One region of the Paenibacillus sp. FSL R10-2782 genome, then DNA from elsewhere that is predicted to be linked to it. Evidence: riboswitches for the same ligand, from Rfam matches in the RefSeq annotation. Region 1 holds a riboswitch; each other region holds the start of a gene.
The links. Region 1 has a riboswitch for cobalamin ahead of NST83_RS24595 (ABC transporter substrate-binding protein). Riboswitches for the same ligand answer to the same signal wherever they lie in the genome.
Positions count from the first base shown of each region.

Region 1 (4,714 bases):
CTGCCTAAATAGTAGATGCCCTTGCCGTCCGGGGACATATAGATAAAGCTGCGGGATGAAATGGGTAGCTCTAACTTGGTGCGTTTACCAGTTGCAATATCGACAAGGCTATACTCGGGGTTGCCGTGATTAATGAAACGGGCAGTGACCAGGAGTAACTGATCATTACTGCTGGACATTGACAGGATTTGTTCGTTTTTCAGTGTGATGACAGGCCGCTCTTGTTTGGTTTCGTTGTTGATTTCTGTAACAGTATAGTTTGTGGGCGTTGTGAACGTATTTTTCTGTGAAGCAATGTCCGACTGTTTATCTTGCTCTTTCTCTGAAAACTGTGTATTGTAAACAGTATTTTTTGCGGAATTATAGGCTAGAGACCAGGTGTGCTTATCCTGATTTTCATCATGCAAGAACTGCATTGTATGAGTCGATTTATTATAGAAAATAGTTTTAAGTGTACGTTCTCCTTTTTTGACCGCAGCTAGAACGAGTGGACCTTCTGGAGTCGTTGGTACTATACGATTAATGGCAAACAAATTATCGGAAAGTTGCTCGGTTTTTTTTGAATTCAAATCGAACGAAAATAATTGATCTCCCTTGTTATCAACATCAGCAGAGTAGTAAATCTTGTGATCAGGTAATGACACTACAGAAAGTGGATATTGAGAGGTATAAGGAACATCGGCCAGCTTGGTCATTTTTTTGCTGCTCAAATCATACGTCATGACCCGCATAACCATACCTTTATCTGTATTTTTCCCATTCACATATTCAGTATAGGTCATGGATAGATATTGGCCTTGTTCGAGTGGAGCTGACTTTTCGCCTGATTGGATTTGTTTCGATGGATTTGATTCTGCTGCTGGAGTAGAAGGTGGAGAGCAGGCAGATAATAGAGCTGGAACGAGCAAGGAAATTATAATTAAGCGAATGTCGCTTGTTTTCAAAGGGATACATCCTTTCTAAGACGAGGGATTTAATGATTGAATATTGACAATTTAAATAGGGAAAAGGATAGGACGTAGGCCCTATCCTTCTTTCGATATGAAGATATTAGAACGAATAAAAATATCTTCCCGAAAATGAGAGAGACGAGCTCCATGTCAAGCCTAAATCCTGCACACCAGTTTTCCAAATATCAATAACAGCATCCGGCAGACTTCCATTGTCAGCCTTAGTGAAATCATGGACATTATTGTTATCAATATTTCTTACAGAAATTTTTGTTCCAAACTCTGGATTATCGATAGCCCCTTTTGTTGCACAGTCGCCTCTTTTTAGTGAATTGGAATTTTCACCTGTAGAGTCCGTAAAGTTTGTTCCTCTTCCTGTGCCTTGGACCTTGCCGCTCGATGTTCCGGTAATGACGATTTCATTATTATGTGCCCCGTATGTATAAGACCCTGGTGCTTTGCGTGTTCCGCGTGGTAATGCCTGAAGTGAAACATTATTAGTAGTAATCGCATTTTCCTTTTGATCAGGCAAGATAATATCTTTGATATAACCTTCACCATCATAAATTACTTTTAGACCAGGCTGAGGCGCAGGGTTATCAATATGATATACCGGCAGTGATTTAGCTTCTTCTTTGATTTCTTTAATCAGTGCTTCTTCTTTATCTAGCTCAATTTGTTGTTCAGCAGTGAGTGGGGCAATAGCAGCTAGAGATTTTTGTGGTTCAGGCACAGGAGTTCCTTTTTCTAATACAACCATGTTATTGTTCTCATCAAATTGGATGATTGTACCTGCTAACATTTGGTCAGGGATTTTTTCTTCTTTCTCAGCATGGGAGATTGCTGGACTAACGATTCCCCACGAGATGAATAACGTTGTAGCCAGAATTGCTTGAGGAAGAAACTTTACCTTCATAACAAATTGCCTCCTTGAAATATTTGTAAATCCATAGATAGCATAAGTGAGCTTACAAACTATATCAACCTTTTAATGGTATATATGAATATATTTATCTATATTTTTGTACTAGCAAGGGTCCATTAGTCGGATATATACGACATTTATTGACAGCCTTGCAACGCAAAGTCATAGCTTTGCTCCCCGCTGTATCATTAAAATTTGAATTATTATACGACATTTGTTGACAAGCCTGTAACAACAAAATAAGATAGTTCTAAATCGTAATATAAACGAATAAAGGAAGAAAACAGGTGTGAGCCGGACTACTCTATACACAGGGTTTCGTTGAGACTATGTAGAGAGTGCGTGTTCACTTAAAAGGGAAGTTCGGTAGATTCCGACACGGACCCGCCACTGTATACAGGCATCAGCAGGGGTATGCTGGAGCTTTCAGAACAGCCACTGGAACTGTGAGGAACCGGGAAGGCCTGAGAGATAAGCCTGAAGTCAGGAGACCTGCCTGTTTTAACATCACTGTCAGACCCACGGGATGCTGGGGAGGTGGTTGGGCGTGCTGCATACAGAATGTCTGAAACCGATCCGTTCCCTTCTATGCTTGAGGGGTGGCTTTGAGGTGAGCTTTGGCATTTGATAATGAAAGCATTTCTGACTGCTGATCAAGCGGTCGGGGATGCTTTTTTTGCGCTAGGTATTTGTGAATGACAAGATATTTGCGAATGACAAGACAGAGGGGGATAAATAAGATGATAAGCAATCGTAAAAAGCCTTCATGGTTCGTAGGTACAGGGGTGCTGCTGCTACTGGCAGTTATGGCTCTGGCGGGATGCTCCACAACCAATAAAACGGTGGAAAGCTCCGGTAAGGGTGAGAATGCATCGACACAACAAGCCAAAACGGACAAAAAGCTGGTGATGGCGTATACGTGGAAGCCGTCAGGTGTTGACCCGCATGGCGATAATAGCTGGGATGTTATGCGTTCTGGTGCAGGCGAGACACTTATCCGTTTGAATGAAAAGCTGGAGCCAGTGGCTTGGCTGGCCAAGGAATGGAAGCAGGACAGTCCCACAGTTTGGACGTTCAGCTTGCGGGATAAGGTCACCTTTCATGATGGAAAGAGTATGGATGCGGAAAAAGTAAAAGCTTCTCTGCTGCGATCCATCGAGAAAAGCCATCTGGCAAAGGATTTGCTGGACGTGAAGTCCATTGATGTAGCTGGTCCGCTGGCGTTGAAAATCACGACAAACCAGCCGAATGCAGCGCTGGTATCCAATCTGGCTGATCCATCCACGATTGTACTGGATGTAGCGTCCATGAAGGATGAGCAGAGCTACCCTGCGATGACAGGTGCTTTTAAAATTAAAGCGTTCAACAAGGATCAATCACTGGTCGTAGAACGTTATGACGGATATTGGGGCGAGAAGGCCCGGCTGGCTGAAGCAACGATGAAGTTCATCACGGATGGCAATTCGAGCCTGCTGGCGCTGCAATCCGGCGAAGTAGATGTAGCGACCGATATTCCGGTGGATAACGCGGAGGTATTGAAAAAGAACGATAAGCTGCAAGTGCTGTCGGCTCCCTCTTTGCGCACCCATATGATCGTGTATAACATGGAGTCGCCTGTGTTCAAGGATGCCGTTAACCGCAAAGTAGTGGACAGCCTGATACCGCGTGCATCCATTGTGAGTGCGATCATGAGAGGCTATGGTACGGAGGCAAGCAGCCCATTCCCGAGCATTCTCCCCTTCGGCAAGGTGGAACGTAAAGCGCTGGACGGCACGGCGGAGCAGTTGTTGACAAAAGACGGCTGGCAAAAGGATGCCCAAGGTACATGGACCAAGCAAGGCAAGCCGTTCGAGGTTACGTTGCTGACCTTCCCTCAGCGTCCAGAGCTTTCGGTCATGGCTGAGGTGATTCAGAGCCAGCTGCTGAAAGAGGGCATCCAGGTGAAGATCCGCAAGGTGGAAAATATCGACGACGCGCTAACCAAAAACGATTGGGATTTTGCCATGTACAGTATGCTGACTGCCCATACGGGGGAGCCGCAATATTTTATGGACATGTTTTATTCCTCTAAAAGCGAAGCCAATGTAAGCCGTTATAGTTCCAAACCGCTGGAGAACCTTCTTGGCAGCTTGAAGCTGGCGAAGGATACAGCGCAACGTAATGCTGTGACACTGCAAGCGCTGGATATCATTAATACGGATTTGCCGCAGTCGTTCATTGTTCATCCGGACAATGTATTTGGGGCGAAAAAAGGGGTAAAGGGCTTCACGCCGCATCCGATTGAGTATTACTACATTACGGCGCAATCCGATATTGCGGAATAACGGGCTGCATACCCTATGATTCGTTTTATCCTGGAACGTGTGGCGCAGTTGATCATCATTGTGTTTGTTGTATCCACGCTGACGTTTGTGCTGATGAGGCTGGCTCCCGGCGACCCTGCTACCATTCTGCTCACCGCGCATAATGTGCCTGCCTCTGAGGAGGCGTTGACGGCGCTGCGGAAGGAGCTGGGCTTGAGCGAGCCGCTCCATATTCAGTATGTGAACTGGCTGCGGGATGTGTTCACAGGGCACTGGGGCACCTCCTATGTATCCAAGGAGTCGGTGCTAACCGAACTGTGGAACAGACTGCCCGCTACTGTGGAGCTGGCTTCGGCGGGCTTTGTTGTCATGACGGTCCTGACTCTTGGAATGGGACTGGCTGCCTCGGTAAAATCCAGCGGTTGGCTGGATCGTCTGGGAAGGCTGTTTGCACTGCTGGGATCGTCCATTCCCTCTTTTTGGCTTGGCTTTCTGCTGATTTACCTGTTCTCTGTCTGTTTGGGCTGGCTCCCGTC
Region 1 covers NZ_CP151951.1:5,403,648-5,408,361, reverse strand. The annotation lists gene NST83_RS24605 (hypothetical protein) at 1-944, opposite strand, end outside; gene NST83_RS24600 (hypothetical protein) at 1,051-1,866, opposite strand; cobalamin riboswitch at 2,197-2,390, shown strand; gene NST83_RS24595 (ABC transporter substrate-binding protein) at 2,616-4,199, shown strand; gene nikB (nickel ABC transporter permease) at 4,215-4,714, shown strand, end outside.

Region 2 (4,714 bases), 1.7 Mb from region 1:
ACTGCATCACCACGCCCGATAAAATGAGGCTCTGCGTCGGAATTTTGCCGCCTTCCCTCGCCAGCGTCAGCACCATCCACAACGTCAGCATTCCGGTCGTAAATGCCACCAGCGGCAGTGTCCATACGCCTACAAACGAAAATTGAAGCCCCCAATAAATCAGTACCGCTGCCCCTACCGAAGCCCCCGAGGATACCCCCAGCGTGTACGGATCAGCCAGCGGATTGCGCAGCACACCCTGAAATCCAGCTCCCGCCAGCGCAAGCGCTGCGCCTACCAGCATACCCAGTAACACACGCGGCAGTCTGACCTTCAAAATAATCTGCTCTGTGGATGTATTCCAATCCGGTGTGACCGTCTCACCTAACCACGGCAGATGGTTGGCCAGAATACCCGCGATTTGGCTGACGGGAAGCTTGGCCGAGCCGATGCCGAGACAGAGCAGCAGCGTCAGCAGCAATAAGGCGAGGCCTGCCCCTCCAAAGCCGATCAGCCTACGATTCATTTGAAAATTTCAGGATACACGCCCTTGGCCACTTCCTTGAGACCTTCCGTTACGCGCGGACCCGGACGACTGATCAAATTATCATCCACGGCAAACACCCGGTTGAGACGAACAGCTGATATTTGATCCCACCCACTACGGGCTTTGATGATATCGCCCAGTGTCTGGCCTGTTTTGTCGTCCTTGACATTTTTGCTGTATAAAATGACGTCCGGATTGGCCGCTATAATATTTTCCTCACTGATCTGATACCAGCCTTTTTGCGTTGCAGCCACATTTTCGCCGCCCGCCAAAGAAATCAGCTCGTCCATAAACTCGCCCTTGCCGACCGTCCAGCCGGGTGAAAATTCGACGTAGACTCTCAGCTTTTGCCCTTTACCGATATTTTTAACACCGTTTTTCACTTCCGCTACATCGGCTCTCATCTTGTCGGTTACCGCTCTCGCTTCTTTCTGATGATCGGTAATTTTCCCATATAGTTCGATGTTAGCCATGACATCTTCAACCGTTTTCGGCTCGGTTTTAAAAATCATAATTCCCAGGTCACGCAGCTTGGTTGTCGCCTGCTCACTGAGTGATATCCCTGCAAAAACGACTTCCGGATTCGCAGCAATGATCGCCTCTTCATTCGGCTTCATTATGCCGCCCACTTTGGGCTTCTTCGTAGCTGCTTCCGGGTAATCCGAATAGTCCGATACACCGACAATTTCCTTATCCAGTCCGATGGCGAACAGCGCCTCGGTTTCAGCCGGAGAGACGGAAACGATTTTGTCCGGCGCTTTTTTGAATGTAAACTCCTGCCCGGTCGCATCCTTAATGGTCAGCGGGTAGACCGTTTTGCCCGGAGGCTCCTGAGCGGTTGCCGTCTGTCCCGGTTGCTGTGAGGCTTGATCCCCTTTATTTTCAGCGTTCTTTCCGTTAGCTCCACATGCACTCAGCACAACCGCCAAGACCAGAGCCAATAAGCCTGTAGTCCAGACCTTTATTCTATTCCCTGCCATGATTTACACCCCTCCATATAAATTCTTTTAAGAGCGTCACTTGAACATCATCCGATATCTGCAAAATCCAGCCTTCTTTTCCTTTCAAAAAACCCCTGCATCCTCAGATAAGGACACAGGGGTCACGTTAGCGCAGATCGTACGCAGGCGGCAGTTTCTTCCGCATGGACAGTCACTGCGAACACGTCATCCTTTCCTCGAAGGACTATGGTGACAGGCAGACGGGCAGGTATCCTGACTTACAGAAACATGCGACAGCCTGCTGCTCCTTCATAAGCTTGTGGCACATAAAGCAGAGCGGGCTGGCAATTTTCCATTTACAGTGGCGGGACCGCGCCGGATTTACACCGACTTCCCTTTTAACAGCGCACCGGAAAGAACCCGAGGGGTTCATCCCACTGCGCCGACCTCGTCTGCTGGATATTTGATGTAGTGCTGGTCAAGCCGTTCTTTTACTTGATGATTATAGGTTAAAAAAGACTGGCTTACAACCCAAACCGCCTGTTAACCTGCCCTATGTCTGTGACCATGAGAAGTATATAGGTAGTTAGTTTATCCCGGTTTTTCAAGAGTAGCGAATGCGGAGAAGAGCTATAAACATCATGTCTGCTCGACCAGCCATCCGGTGAATTTGTGCCCTGTAGCCAAATCCAGATGCGATGTTGTAGAACGGGTAGTGGTTAAATCTTCAAGCAGCTTTTGCGCCAACCTCAACTGAATCGTAATGGCCGCTCCCGGCTTCGGATTCAGGCTCCAAAAATCATGCCCCGGTACCAGCATACAAGCCAACTGACGAATCACTCCCCCATGCGTAACGACCAGAACGGAAGGCGGAGCATCAGACAATTCTGTTTTCTGAACATCCATCATTTTAGGCCACTCATACAAAGAGCCTAGAAATTCACCAAGGCGGTTCACAAAGTCTTTCCAGGGCTCTCCACCCGGCGGCGTAACCCTTTGCGGCTCATTAATCCACGCGCGGTACAACGCCTCATCCTTGAGCATGTCATACGTTTTTCCATCCCATTCCCCAAAATGAAGCTCTCTCAGACGTGGCTCCATGATGGCAGACCAAGCAGACATATTATCTGGTTTCAGTTCCGATTCTGGCAAAATGATCTGCAAGGTCTGACGACAACGTATCAAGTCACTGCAATAGATTCGGGCAAAGGAATATCTCTGTAATTTTTCCCGCAAAGGCTCTAATTCCTGCTCTGCTCCCGGTAGCAAGCCCAGATCGGAGTGCCCCAGATATCGACGTTCCCTGTTCCATAAGGTTGTGCCGTGACGTACCAGCACAAGCTCCAAATCCCATGGCGGATGTTCTGTAAAATCATGCTTCAAGGTCATCTCACTTCCTGCTCTATTCCCAGTGTTCGGTGCGTCACGCTTCATCACTGCGTCCACCCCAATGCATAGCATCCGGCGGACACGAACAGACACAATCCCGCAAACATGCTGGACACGGCAAACATCAGCCGGATCGTATGTCGGATATCATCCGGCTCCGTCGGTCGTACCTGCTCTCCCATATATGCACGGAAGGAGCGCACGCCATGATATACATTATAGCCCCCGAGGCGAATTCCCAACGCACCCGCAACTGCTGATTCTGGAAAGCCACTGTTCGGACTGGGATGCAGCCGCGCATCTCGCCTTACCGTACGCCAGCTACGTCCAGCATCATGCCGATAAATCCACGCCACTACTACCAGCATCCCCGCTGTCAGGCGTGCCGGGATGTAATTAGCGACATCATCCAGACGTGCCGAGGCCCAGCCCAAATGCAGATACTTTTCATTTTTGTAGCCAACCATGGAATCGAGGGTATTCACGGCACGATAAGCCAGCGCTAAGGGTGCTCCCCCGATCAGGGCATAAAAAAGCGGGGAAATAATCGCGTCCACGATATTTTCAGCCACTGTTTCGACGGTACCGCGTACAATCTCAGGCTCATCAAGCTGCTGCGTATCCCGCCCGACGATCATCCCCAGCTCCCGGCGTGCCACAGGCAGGTCACCCGCCTTCAATTCCCGATAGACTGCCATTCCCGCGTCCTTTAGTCCTTTGGAAGCAATCGTGGTGGCGATCAGCACCATTTCCGCGCCGATAGACAGCCACGGATGAATCCAGGCAAGCCAGCGCAGTAGCGCCCAGGCAAGCGCGAAGGAGCCGCCCACCACAATTAGTGGCAGCAGCAAGCCAGCGCGTTTCAAACCACGGTCACTGTGAACCCGGCGGCGAATCGCCTTTTCCAAGGCAGAAATGGCATGTCCCATGCCGATGACCGGATGTGGCAACCACCTCGGATCGCCGATCAGCCTGTCCAGAAGATATGCAGCCATCATGATCAAGCTAACTGTCACGCCGCCGTTCCTCCTCCAGCACTTCACCCAATACAGACAGTAGCATACCGTTGGCTTCCGCGTCCTTGACCGCAATTCGAAAATGGCTCGTCGTTAGCCCCGGGTACATGGCACAGCTCCGTATAAGAATCCCGCGCTGTCCAAGCGCCTGTTGAATGGCCGATGCGCTCCACGTCCCCGGCGCCCGTGCCAGCACGTAATTCGCTTCACCGGGGATGACACCACAGCCCCATTCCGCCAAAGCGGTCAGCAGACGACTACGTTCCGTAGCAATCAGCTCCTGCGTGCGGCGCTCATACGCCTCACCGCTTCGCAAACATGCCTCACCAGCCAGCAACGCCAGTCCGTTCACGCTCCAGGTTACCTGCTTGGCCGTCATTCGCCGGATATAATCCGGATGAGCAACCGCGTAGCCCAAGCGCAAGCCTGGAATGGCATAAAATTTCGTCATCGACCGGATCAAAATCACATGAGGATACCGATCCAGCACAGGCAGCAGTGAAATTTGCCGCTCTAGCGGGATAAAATCAATAAACGCTTCATCCACCACCAGCACGGTGCCGGTTTTCCCCGCTGCCTCTGCCAGCTCGCGCAGCTCCTGATCGCCGTATTGTACACCGTTCGGATTATTCGGCTGACCGAGAAACAGAACATCCACCTGCTCCATGAGCTGAAGTATGTCTTCCACGTCCGCCTTCCATTGAAGCGAGGCCTTGCCGTACACCCGGCTTACCTCGGCTCCGAATTTACCCGCCAGCTCTGCATATTCCGAAAAGCACGGCTCCACCGTGCCTACACGCTTGGGAGCCAGTCCCAGTAACAGCAACGCCATGCTCTCAGCC
Region 2 covers NZ_CP151951.1:1,453,679-1,458,392, reverse strand. The annotation lists gene NST83_RS06730 (iron ABC transporter permease) at 1-505, opposite strand, end outside; gene NST83_RS06725 (cobalamin-binding protein) at 502-1,506, opposite strand; cobalamin riboswitch at 1,713-1,906, opposite strand; gene NST83_RS06720 (histidine phosphatase family protein) at 2,107-2,856, opposite strand; gene cbiB (adenosylcobinamide-phosphate synthase CbiB) at 2,901-3,872, opposite strand; gene cobD (threonine-phosphate decarboxylase CobD) at 3,862-4,714, opposite strand, start outside.
Region 2: it holds a riboswitch for cobalamin, as region 1 does, so the genes downstream of both, NST83_RS06725 (cobalamin-binding protein) here and NST83_RS24595 (ABC transporter substrate-binding protein) in region 1, are expected to answer to the same signal.

Region 3 (4,714 bases), 230 kb from region 1:
CCATTGCTGACCGTTTCGGCAGAAACCGTCAAAGCGGCAAGGGTAATCTCTCATTCAATACGATTAATCTGGTGCGTCTTGGCATTGAATACGGTATTTGCACAGGCAAGCGCAAGGTACCTGACCGGGATGGCTTTGATACCAGACTGGAAGAGGTTATGCGCATTGCCGTGGATGGACTGATCCATCGCTACCATATACAGACCAACCAGCCGGCAAAAGCCTCAGACTTTATGATGCGCGAAGGGGTATGGGAAGGCGGAGAAGAGCTGGAGCCGGATGAACAGGTGGGAAGCGTACTAAAGCACGGTACGCTTTCTATGGGGTTCATCGGGTTAGCTGAGTGCATGAAGGCACTGTACGGCAAACACCACGGGGAGGATGACGCTGTATACCGCGAGGCGGAGCGAATCATAGCTTCCATGCGTGTCTACTGCGACCGGATGAGTGAATTGCATAACCTTAATATTACGCTGTTCGCTACGCCTGCCGAGGGTCTATCCGGCAAATTCACGTTGCTGGATCAGCGTGATTTCGGAGTCATTCCCGGTGTGAATGACCGTGAATACTACACGAATTCTTTTCATATTCCCGTGTACTATACGCTTCCGGCTGCCCGTAAAATCAGCCTCGAAGCCCCATTTCATAATCTGTGCAACGCTGGTGCGATTTCGTACATAGAGCTGGATGGTAATGCGCGGAATAACCCGGAGGCGTTTCTTAAAATTGTACAATACGCGCTCCATCAAAACATTGGGTACTTCTCCATCAATCATCCGGTAGACCGCTGCACAGAATGCGGCTACGAGGGCATTATCGGGACAAGCTGTCCCCAATGCGGTGCTGATGAAGAACATACGCATTTTCAGCGTTTGCGCCGGGTAACGGGATATCTGACAGGTGATTATACCGTTCGCTTCAACGCCGCGAAACAGGCTGAGGTGCGTGACCGGGTGAAGCATCGGTGAATTTGTGCGGCTACATTCCAGAATCTCTGAACGAAGGGCATGGCCTGCGTACCGTCGTATTCATTAGCGGTTGCCGCCATGCCTGCCCCGGCTGCTTCAATCCCTCGTCATGGAGCTTCCGCGCAGGTGAACCGTTCACACCTGAACGGCAGCAGGAAGTCATCCGTGACATCGCAGATAATCCACTGCTGGACGGGTTAACCCTTTGCGGCGGAGATCCTTTTTTCTCAGCAGCGGAATGCTCGCAGTTTGTGCGCAATTTCCGCGCAACCTGCCCGGACCGAACCGTGTGGGCCTATACGGGCTTTTGCTATGAGGAGCTGCTTACGGATCAGGCACGCCGGGAGCTGGCGCTGCTGTGTGATGTGATTGTGGACGGTCGTTTTGTAGAACAGCAAAAGGATCTGACCCTTCCCTTCCGGGGAAGCCGCAATCAACGACTGGTGGATGTGAAAGCCAGCATTCAGGCAGGATCTATAGTTACATTAGCCTAAGGCGATGTTATACTCGCATAAGCTGTTATGCCCTAAGACAAGTCCATTCCCTATGGGGAGGGCTTGTCTTTTTTGTGTGTAATGGAGAAGGCCTGTACTTCAAGATGCTTCAGATCGGGGACACCAATAGCGTACTGATGATCAGAACGCTTTTAATAAACCTTGAATCAGCTTCCATGAACTTAATCATTTCATTACAGGTTCAAACGGAGTTTCTATTGCGTATCCCGCAAGTTTCACTTATGATGGTGAACAAGTATACGAGTGCATAAATATTCGTCATACCACAATCGCATAGCTTGGAGATAGGTGCCTGTTCTATTCAGTTCAGGCTTAAAAGGGAAGCCGGTGCAAGTCCGGCGCGGTCCCGCCACTGTAAACGGGGAATTTTCAGCTGTTGGTACACCCACTGGTCCAAAGACCGGGAAGGAGCGCTGAAAGTCATGATCCGTAAGTCAGGAGACCTGCCTATTTTAACAACATCGCAAGTACCTACGGGAGATAGGGAGGTGTTAAGAGCAGTCGCCGAATTTTTATTTTTAAATAACGGAGACATTCTTTCCCATACTCATTTTTACACCCGGGGAGGAATGTCTTTTTTTGTACGCAAAAATAAACTGGCTACCAGCCTAGGAGGAAAAGTACATGTCATTTACTCAAGTGCCTGAATTGCCTGGCCTGACCAGCAGTAGTCTGGGATATCCGCGTATCGGCGGAAACCGGGAATGGAAAAAAGCACTGGAACGCTTCTGGAACGGCAGCATCGATGAGAGCGAGCTGCATACCGAGATGAAACGATTGCGGCTGGAGCATCTGAGCAAGCAGCGTGACAAGGGAATTGATCGAATTCCGGTCGGAGACTTTACCTATTATGATCACATGCTTGATACATCCGTGATGTTCGGTCTGGTGCCGGAACGGTTCAACTATCGTCCCGACGGACCTGTTCCCCTATCCATCTATTTCGGGATAGCCCGTGGACAAAAGGGTGCCACCGCCAGTGAAATGACCAAATGGCTGAATACCAACTATCACTACATCGTGCCCGAATTGGCCAATGCAACCCCGGTGTTCACCGAGAATAAGCCGTTGCAGGCTTATCGTGAAGCGAAACAGGAACTGAGCATTGAGGGTAAGCCCGTCATGATCGGTCCTTATTCGTTCGTTGCTCTGTCCAAAGGCTATGACCGCAAGGATTTGGCCGCCATCGTGAGAAGTTTCCTGCCACTGTACACCCGCGTCCTGTCTGAGCTGGCTGCGGAAGGCGTTCAGTGGGTGCAGGTGGATGAGCCTGTCCTGACCACCTCATTCCCGGCAGAGGATTTGGACATTATTCAGGAGGCCTATGAGGCTTTGGCCCAAGCGGCTCCATCCTTAAATATCGTGCTGCAAACCTACTTTGGCAGTCTGGATCATTATGAGCGCCTGTCCACGCTCCCGGTACAGGGAATAGGTCTTGATTTTGTGCATGATGATGGCGAAAACCTTCAGCAGGTACTCCGCCATGGCTTCCCCGCAGGGAAAACACTAGCCGCTGGGGTCATTGATGGGCGTAATATATGGCGCTCCGATCTGAACGTCGTGGCGGCGCTGCTTGGGCAACTGGCGGAGCAAACAACTGCTGCGCAGCTCATCGTGCAGCCATCATGCAGTCTGCTGCATGTGCCAGTCAGTCTGGAAGCCGAACACAAGCTGGACCGGGAGCTGATGCAAGCGCTGGCCTTTGCTGATGAAAAGCTGGAAGAAATCGCAGCTTTGACCGCTGCGCTTGGCAAACGCGAACCCTCGGCACTTGCCAAGCTTGGGCAGAGTGCGGACGCGGTAGCCCGCTTCAACAGCTCAGCGGCACGAGTACAGACCGCTGCCGATATGGCGGCTCTACTGGCGAAAGAGCCGCAGTCACGCAGCGTTCCCTTCGCTGAGCGTCGTGTGATCCAGCAGGACAAGCTGAAGCTGCCTCCATTGCCTACGACGACGATTGGCAGCTTTCCGCAAACCGCCGAGGTTCGCAAAGCCCGTCTGCATTATCGCAAAGGGGAGTGGTCTGCTGAGCAGTATCGGACGTTCATTCAGCAGCAAATCAAGGAGTGGATTGATATTCAGGAGGACATTGGCATTGATGTGCTCGTACATGGGGAATTTGAGCGGACAGACATGGTTGAATTTTTTGGCGAAAAGCTGAAAGGCTTTGCCTTTACACAAAACGGGTGGGTGCAGTCCTACGGCTCCCGGTGTGTTAAACCTCCGATTATATACGGAGACGTGTCGTTCGATCAACCCATGACCGTGGAAGAAACGGCCTTCGCCCAATCGTTGACCTCCAAGCCAGTCAAAGGAATGCTGACAGGTCCGGTAACGATTTTGAATTGGTCCTTCGAGCGTAATGATATTCCTCGCAGTCAGGTTGCTTTACAGTTAGCACTGGCCCTGCGGGCAGAGGTAGAAGCACTGGAACAAGCGGGGATTGGCATGATTCAGGTCGATGAACCCGCGATCCGTGAAGGGCTTCCACTGAAAAAAGAACAGCAGCAAGCCTATCTGGCGTGGGCGGTTCAAGCCTTCCTTGTTACAATAGCAACCGTTGATCCCGCCACCCAAATCCATACGCATATGTGCTATTCCGAATTTCAGGATATGATCCAATCCATCTCCGATATGGATGCCGACGTCATTTCTATTGAAACCTCGCGTAGCCACGGTGAACTGATTGTCAGCTTTGAGGATCAGGTGTACGACAAGGGCATCGGTCTGGGCGTATATGATATCCATAGCCCGCGCATTCCCGATGTGTCTGAAATGCTGAGTATGATACAGCGTGCCCTGCGCGTACTGCCTTCTGATTTATTTTGGGTCAATCCAGACTGCGGCTTGAAAACCCGCACCAAGGATGAATCCGTCGCCGCATTGCGGCAAATGGTGCTGGCCGCTCAAGCAGCCAGAGATTCGTTGGCTGCATCCAGCTAATTTCTATACCCTCCCCTTCCCGGCTCCCTTTTTCCCTCGACGCCGGAAGGGGATTCTATTCCAAATCATATAATGTGTATGCCCCTTGAATATGCTCGGGTGTTCCCTGCTTCATATGTACACCCAAGCCATGCTCTCTATCCCATGAACAGCTAAAATTCAAATACAGCTCATCCTCTTCCTTTGAGTCAGGAACCAGTATAGACACGGGCTGTAGCCGTTCCAGCAGTTGTTCCAAGCGTTCCACATAAGGCGCATATTCATCCGGGTCTTCTCCCCATGAGATAT
Region 3 covers NZ_CP151951.1:5,175,824-5,180,537, forward strand. The annotation lists gene NST83_RS23590 (anaerobic ribonucleoside triphosphate reductase) at 1-968, shown strand, start outside; gene nrdG (anaerobic ribonucleoside-triphosphate reductase activating protein) at 965-1,462, shown strand; cobalamin riboswitch at 1,753-1,949, shown strand; gene NST83_RS23600 (hypothetical protein) at 1,906-2,130, shown strand; gene metE (5-methyltetrahydropteroyltriglutamate--homocysteine S-methyltransferase) at 2,108-4,426, shown strand; gene NST83_RS23610 (hypothetical protein) at 4,482-4,714, opposite strand, start outside.
Region 3: it holds a riboswitch for cobalamin, as region 1 does, so the genes downstream of both, metE (5-methyltetrahydropteroyltriglutamate--homocysteine S-methyltransferase) here and NST83_RS24595 (ABC transporter substrate-binding protein) in region 1, are expected to answer to the same signal.